Saccharophagus degradans 2-40: one gene and its partner. The protein of the gene in region 1 binds, or shares a complex with, the protein of each later gene. Links are inferred from orthologs where the notes say so. Each region holds a gene or a part of one and is shown in the gene's direction. Other genes may lie near its edges. The genes, in order: smc and SDE_RS08995.

The links.
Region 2: the proteins of smc (region 1) and SDE_RS08995 are in contact, whole or in part, in a crystal structure (PDB 3ZGX), measured with the Bacillus subtilis proteins. The link is inferred for Saccharophagus degradans 2-40 from one-to-one orthologs.

What each region holds. Positions count from the first base shown.
Region 1 is NC_007912.1:2,369,654-2,373,985, forward strand. The notes cover bases 1-4,015. They hold smc (chromosome segregation protein SMC), read left to right. Parts: upstream 1-308; coding sequence 309-3,815; downstream 3,816-4,015. Other genes in these bases: ccmI (c-type cytochrome biogenesis protein CcmI), read left to right, coding at 1-168; zipA (cell division protein ZipA), read left to right, coding at 3,840-4,015. Also shown: more of zipA, read left to right, coding at 4,016-4,332. UniProt on the Bacillus subtilis protein: Required for chromosome condensation and partitioning.
Region 2 is NC_007912.1:2,192,119-2,195,409, forward strand. What follows is about bases 213-3,186. They hold SDE_RS08995 (segregation and condensation protein A), read left to right. Parts: upstream 213-1,205; coding sequence 1,206-2,168; downstream 2,169-3,186. Other genes in these bases: SDE_RS08990 (L-threonylcarbamoyladenylate synthase), read left to right, coding at 384-1,007; scpB (SMC-Scp complex subunit ScpB), read left to right, coding at 2,198-3,186. Outside these bases: SDE_RS08985 (PHP domain-containing protein), read left to right, coding at 1-159; more of scpB, read left to right, coding at 3,187-3,256. UniProt on the Bacillus subtilis protein: Participates in chromosomal partition during cell division. May act via the formation of a condensin-like complex containing Smc and ScpB that pull DNA away from mid-cell into both cell halves.

The sequences.
Region 1 (4,332 bases):
CAGGGCATGACCTTATCGAGTTTTTCGCAGGTCGAGCTGGTCGCACGCGTATCGCAAGCGGGCAGTGCTGTTCCCCAGTCTGGTGATTGGGAAGCCACCTTTGGCCCCATTACCCCAGCCGAGCAGAAGGAGCCTGCTGTACTCGTCATATCCGAGCAAATCCCCTAGTCATTAGAAGTGCCTAAATCGGGTGCTTCATCAAAATGAAATGTGTAGAATCGTCGGTTTTAGCGAAAACGGGCGGTTTGCCTAGCGGGTGTGCTCAAAAATACTGCGACAGCCTGTATCGACAACAATAGTGATCAAATATGCGCCTTAAAAGTATCAAATTAGCGGGTTTTAAATCTTTCGTAGACCCTACAACCGTTAATTTTCCTAGCAACCTTTGCTCTGTAGTTGGGCCGAATGGTTGTGGTAAATCGAATATTATCGACGCTGTGCGATGGGTTATGGGCGAGTCTTCCGCTAAAAACCTGCGTGGCGAATCCATGACGGACGTTATTTTTAACGGTTCCGGTGGCCGCAAGCCTGTTGGTCAAGCATCTATCGAGCTTATTTTCGATAACAGTGATGCAACAATTACCGGTGAATACGCTGGTTTCAACGAAATATCTATTAAGCGTAAAGTAACGCGCGAAGCGCAAAACTTTTATTACCTAAACGGCAGTAAATGCCGTCGTCGTGACATTACCGACATTTTCCTTGGTACCGGTTTGGGCCCCAGAAGTTATGCCATTATTGAGCAGGGCATGATTTCTAAATTGATTGAGGCTAAACCAGAAGAGCTGCGCGTATTTATTGAAGAGGCCGCCGGCATCTCTAAATATAAAGAGCGCCGTCGCGATACCGAAAACCGTATGCGCCGTACGCACGAAAACCTTGAGCGCTTAACAGATATCCGCGAAGAGCTAGAGCGTCAATTACTGCGTTTAGAGCGCCAAGCGCAGGCTGCTGAAAAATACACCGAATTTAAAAAAGAAGAGCGCCAGCTGAAGGCCGATTTGCAAGCGCTGCGCTATCAAAAACTGAAGGTACAAGCAGATCAAAAACAAAACACTATACGCGACTTAGAGCTAAGCGTAGAAGCGGGTGTGACCGAGCAAGTTAAATTTGATGCTCAAATAGAAAAATTCCGTTCAGAGCACACAGATTTCGGCGACGCATTTAACGAAGTGCAGGGCCGCTTTTACTCAATTGGTGCCGATATAGCACGTATTGAGCAAACCATTCAGCATGCGCAAGAGCGCGAGCGTCAATTAAAAGTCGATCTCGAGCAAACAGAGCGCGATTGTCGCGAAGCTGAAGAGCATTTAGCGAATGACACCCACAAGGCAGAGGGCTGGGAAGCAGAGCTGTTAGAAATTGAGCCAGACTTGGGCACAATTAAAGAAACAGAAGAGCTTTCTGCCGCTATGTTGCTTGAATCTGAAGAAGCCATGCAGCATTGGCAACAAGAATGGGATCAGTTTAACCAAACTGCTGCAGAGCCGCGCCAGCAGGCCGAAGTACAGCAGTCACGTATTAAATATTTAGATCAAGTGCAACAGCGCTTACTCGACCGTATTCGCAAGCTAGAGAGTGAGCGAGAAAACTTGGTTGTAGGCGATGTAGAAGAAGATATCGAAATCCTCGAAGAAGAGCTTGGTACTCTCGACCTGCAAATTGAAGAAAAGGCGGAAGCTGCCCAACAGGTAGCCGAGGAAATAACTGAGCTTCGCGAGCGCCAGCAAAAGCTTACCGACGAGCGAGATCAATACCGTTCTGAGTTACAAACCAGCAAGGGGCGGTTTGCTAGTTTAGAAGCGTTGCATCAGGCTGCCATGGGTGAAAGTGGCGGTGCGGTAAGCGAGTGGCTAGAAACCCAAGGTTTGGCGGGTAATAAGCGCTTAGCCGAAAACTTAGATGTGGAAACCGGTTGGGAAAAGGCGGCAGAAGTCGTTTTGGGCTCGTCTCTGCAGGCTGTATGTGTTGATTCAAGCCTAGATACTTTTAGTGACCTGTTAAACGATTTAACCGGTGGCGAGTTACTTTTAATTGAGCCGAACGCAGGGGCAGCTTATGCCAGCGGTGCAGAAACGCTGGCAAGCAAAATTAAATCAAGCCATTTACCTGCGGGTATTTTGGCGGGCGTATTGGTCGCCGAAGATTTAACAGCGGCAATGGCTATGCGCAGCAGCCTTACTGCAGAGCAATCTATCGTTACTAAAGATGGCTTGTGGTTAAGCAAAAACTGGTTGCGAGTAATTAAAGCTTCCGATGCTAACGATGGCATTATTGCGCGTAAGCAAGAGATGGAAACATTGCGCGAGTCGCTCGATGTACTGGAAGAAAAAATTGAAACCATTACAGAAGAGCTAGAGAGCGTTAAGTTACAGCTGTCAGATAAAGAAACTCAGCGCGATAGTTTGCGCAGCGAGTCGGAACAAATTCAGCGCAGCCACGGTGAGACTCGAGCGCAATTAAGTGCTAAGCGAGCCAAGGTAGAGCAGGTGCTCGAAGGGCGTGAGCGCACAGATAGGGATATAAAAGAAGCAAAAGAGCAGCTGAGTGCAGAATCTGAAAACCTAGTTGAAGCGCGTGCAATTTTAGAAGAAGCCATTCTCGCAATGGAGACCGACACGGAAAAACGCGAAAGCTTGCTTAGCCAGCGTGACGACATTCGTTCTAAGCTCGATAACGCAAGGCAACAAGCGCGACATGACCGCGATCGTGCTCATGAGCTGGCTATGCGTGCTCAGTCGGTAAAAACACAGCTAGAATCCATTAAGCAGGGAATTCAGCGTTTGCAGGATCAAATGCAGCGCATGCAAGAGCGCCGTGAAACGCTGCGCATGGCTCTAGAAGAAAACCGCGACCCTGTAGAAGAAAATAAATTAGAGCTGGAAGCGCTACTCGAAAAACGTGTTGCAGTCGAAGAGGAACTCAATCGAGCTAGGCAAGCATTGGAGACGGTTGAAACCTCATTGCGTGATGTGGAGAAGCAGCGTCATCAGGTTGAGCAGCAAATTGCCGAATTGCGTATGCGTTTGGAATCATCTCGTTTAGAAGCGCAAACTTTTGCAGTTAAAAGCGAAAACCTTCGTCAGCAATTACTTGATGATGACTTTGACCTAGAAAATGTTTTAGCTAACTTAGATGAAAGCTTAACTGAAGAGAATTTAGAGCAAGAGCTAGAGCGTATTGCAAATCGTATTTCTCGCTTAGGTGCTATTAACCTTGCCGCTATCGAAGAATATAAAATTGAGAGTGAGCGAAAGTTATATTTAGATAGCCAAAACGAAGATTTAAGAGAGGCACTTGAAACCCTAGAAAACGCCATTAAAAAGATCGATCGGGAAACGCGGACACGCTTCAAAGAAACGTTTGATCAGGTTAACTCTGGTCTACAAGAGTTGTTCCCCAAAGTGTTTGGTGGCGGTCATGCATATTTAGAGCTTACCGGTGAGGATATGCTTGATACCGGTATTGCGATTATGGCTAGGCCCCCAGGCAAGAAAAACAGCACAATTCACCTGTTGTCTGGTGGTGAAAAGGCGCTAACAGCTATTGCTTTGGTATTTTCTATCTTCCGCCTAAACCCAGCGCCATTCTGTATGCTGGATGAGGTTGATGCGCCGCTAGATGACGCGAACGTGGGGCGTTACGCGCGCATGGTTGAAGAAATGTCGAAGCAGGTACAATTTATTTATATTACGCATAACAAAATAGCCATGGAAATGGCGCACCAGCTATTGGGGGTTACCATGCATGAACCGGGTGTATCCCGAATGGTAACAGTAGATGTCGACGAAGCAGCCGAGCTTGCTGCGAGTTAATCGTTATAAAGGTTTTGTTAAATTATGCCTGATTGGATAACAGTCATTATTGTTCTACTTATTGTAGGCATTGTGTTAGATGGAATTCGGCGCGTGCGCATCCATCGCAGGGAAAATATTCGATTAACTCGTCGCGCTAAATTGGCCGATGCGGAAGTAGATGCTGTTGCTACTACCAGTAACAGCGAGTTTCCTTCTGGCGGCGCGCGCGTTGCTGTCTATCGCAAGCCTGACGAGGCTGAAAACATTAACAAGAACGTGCGCCAATCTTTTACCTCTAAGCGCACTACAGTTGGTGCGCCTTCGCGTATTCCCGAACAAGTGAAGCTTAACTTGGATGAAACTGTACCCATGCTAATGGATTCGGTTGAAGTGGAAGGTAAGGACGAAGCAGACGTTGATATTGATAACGACTTTGCGTTTGAGCAGGCGAGCGCAGACGACTTAGGTGTGTTGGCCTATGCGCCTGGTGAAGAGCAGCATGATGATCATGATGATGTTGCGGTTACCGAAGAAT
Region 2 (3,291 bases), 180 kb from region 1 along the record:
GGGTTGGCGGCTGATATGCAGCGCATTGCCGATATGTTTGGCCTTCACTCCTCCTGTGGTAGCGATTTTCACAGCCCCGGTCAACCGTGGCAGGAATTAGGCGCATTCGAAGCAATGCCAAAAAACGCAAGACCAGTGTGGGAATTTTGGAGCACTTAGTGCAAACTACGCGGCTAACATAATCTAGCTAAAAATTACTGGTCTAAGTACCAAGTAGGGCAGTTAAGCCAAATTTTTTCGTCGGTCATTCAAGTATGACAGCGGGCACTGGGGGCAATTGAAAAATTGAAAGCCTAGTGCAGCTGCTTTGAGTGGTGTAAAAACGGTCTGTTATTGCAAGGGCTATACAAGCCAAGCGGTATTACTATAAGAGGAATGGGAACGTGGCGCAGTTTTTCTCGATTCACCCAGAAAACCCTCAGGCGAGATTGATTTCGCAGTCGGTTGATATTGTTCGACGTGGAGGCCTTATCGCTTACCCAACGGATTCTGCCTACGCATTAGGCTGTCATATTGGCGATAAGCTTGCCCTAGATCGTATACGCGCTATTAGGCAGCTAGATAAAGATCATAACTTCACTTTAATGTGCCGAGACTTGTCTGAATTGGCTAACTACGCCAAAGTCGATAATGCTGTGTTTAGATTGATCAAAAGCCATACGCCAGGTGCTTACACTTTTATTTTACCGGCAACGTCTGAAGTGCCGCGCCGATTAATGCATCCCAAGCGTAAAACCCTTGGTTTGCGTGTGCCTAATAACCCTATCGCTTTGGCGTTAATGGATGCCTTGGGTGAGCCGTTAATGAGCAGTTCGCTTATTTTGCCAGGCGATACCGTGCCTCTAACCGACCCTTATGACATTCGCGAGTCGCTTGAGCACCAGCTAGAGCTAGTGATAGACGGTGGCTACTGTGGGATGGAGCCAACTACGGTGGTGGATTTGACGGGCGATGAGCCTGTGGTAACCCGCGTGGGCTGTGGCGATCCCTCGCCGTTTACTTTCTAGGCTTGCGGCTATAAATACTGGCGGCTGGCCTAGTGGTGTGGAGATTAGTGCATCCACACGTAGCCCCGCTGGCCACAGTACCGCTATAATGCGCGGTTATAAAATTCGCCCATGCTAGGGGCGGGAATAAATTGAACAATATTGTATGGCTCGTTCTATGTGATAGGTACGAGTAGATAAACCATCTGGAGTAATAGCTTGTCGGGTACAGAAGAAAATACAGCAGATACGGAAGAGCTCGTATTGACTCAAGAAGTGATGCCCGAAGCAGGTTCTCAAGAGGCTGTAGCGAGTGAAGCAGATTCCGAGGCGCAACCGCAAGCAGAAGGCGCAGCCGAGCCAGACGCAGAAGACCCCCATTCGCCAGAACAGTCTGAAATGCCCTTTGCGCTTGTATATGGCAAGGCGTTTACCAATTTACCTAAAGATCTATACATACCGCCAGATGCATTAGAAGTTATTTTAGAATCTTTTGCTGGCCCGCTCGATTTATTGTTGTACCTAATTCGCAAGCAAAATATCGATATTCTTGAAATTGATGTTTCCGCTATTACCCATCAATACGTGGCATACGTTGAAATGATGGAAGCAGTGCACTTTGAGTTGGCTGCTGAATACTTGGTAATGGCCGCAATGCTCGCTGAGATTAAATCGCGCATGCTGCTTCCGCGATCTTCCGATAGCGAAGAAGAGGAAGAAGACGATCCACGTGCTCAACTTATCCGACGCCTGCAAGAGTACGAGCGCTTTAAGCAAGCAGCGGAAGATATAGATGAATTGCCGCGCTTACACCGCGATACGCAAATAGGCAAAGCTAAACCACCTAGCAGAAGCTCTACGCGCCCAGACCCAGACGTGGATATGCGCGAGTTAATGCTGGCGCTTTCGGACGTACTGCGCCGAGCGGATATGTTTACCAGCCACCACGTCGAGCGCGAGAAATTATCTACCCGCGAGCGTATGGCGCAGGTGCTAGATCAGCTAAAAGGGCGCCAATTTGTGCCATTTGTTAGCTTATTTACCGTAAGTGAAGGTCGTTTAGGGGTTGTGGTAACCTTTTTGGCGATCATGGAGCTTATTAAAGAATCGTTATTGGAAATGGTGCAAACCGAAGCGTTTGGCCCCATTCATGTTAAAGCGCGCGGCGAAATTAGCGAATAATTGACCGAAAAGCGGAATTGTTGAGAGTCATGAGCGAAGAAAACATACAGCTACAAAATATTATCGAAGGGGCTATTTTGGCCGCTGGCGAAGCTCTTAGTATCGATAGAATACTGAGCCTGTTCGATGAAAACGAGCAGCCAGAAAAAGACGACATCAAACAAGCTTTGTTGGCAATACAAGAAAAGAACGCAGGTCGTGGCTTCGAGCTCGTAGAGGTTGCTAGCGGTTGGCGTTTTCAGGTGGTTGAAGATATCGCCATGTGGGTGAATAGATTGTGGGATGAAAAGCCGCAAAAATATTCACGTGCGCTACTAGAAACCCTTGCGTTGGTCGCATACAGGCAGCCAATTACCCGTGGTGACATTGAAGATGTGCGCGGTGTGGCTGTGAGCTCTCATATTATTAAAACCTTGGTAGAGCGGGAATGGGTGAAGGTAGTAGGACATCGCGACGTGCCTGGTCGACCTGCGTTGTACGCAACTACTAGGCAATTCTTAGACTACTTCAACTTAAAAAGTTTGGATGAACTACCCACGCTTGGCGAACTTAAAGATATTGACGGTTTAAATGAAGATTTAGCCTTCGAAGAGGCCGTTGAAGCGAGCAAGACTGAAGATTTAGCCGAAAGCGATGCACAGGAGCAAGCTGCCGACGAAGCGCAACAAGCCGCTGCTGGCGAAGCTCCAGTAGCTGAAAATCCCGAGACAACTGCTGAGAAAGGCGCAGCTGACGAAGCCGCAGTAGAGTCTGAGACCTTAAGTGACGATTCAATGGATGATGAATTGGCTGAGGCAGATACTGACGCTGGCATTGAAAACGAAAATGAAACTGACGGCTCTGAAACCAGTGAATTGGAGCAAGATCAGGAACAAGTAGCGTCGGCTGCTGCCGAAGAGCATGATGCAGCGGAAGAGACAGAACAGCTTGACGACGCAGATACAGACTCGGCAGCGTCGGATGATATTGACGAAGATGAAACGTTAGCAGAACAAGATTTAAACACTTCTGAGGAAGCCGACGCGCCAGCCAGTGAGCTTGACGAATCTCAAACGCTAGAAGAGACATCAGAAGAAAAACTCGACTAACCTTTCACTGTTAGTTACGCCGAATGGCAATCTTT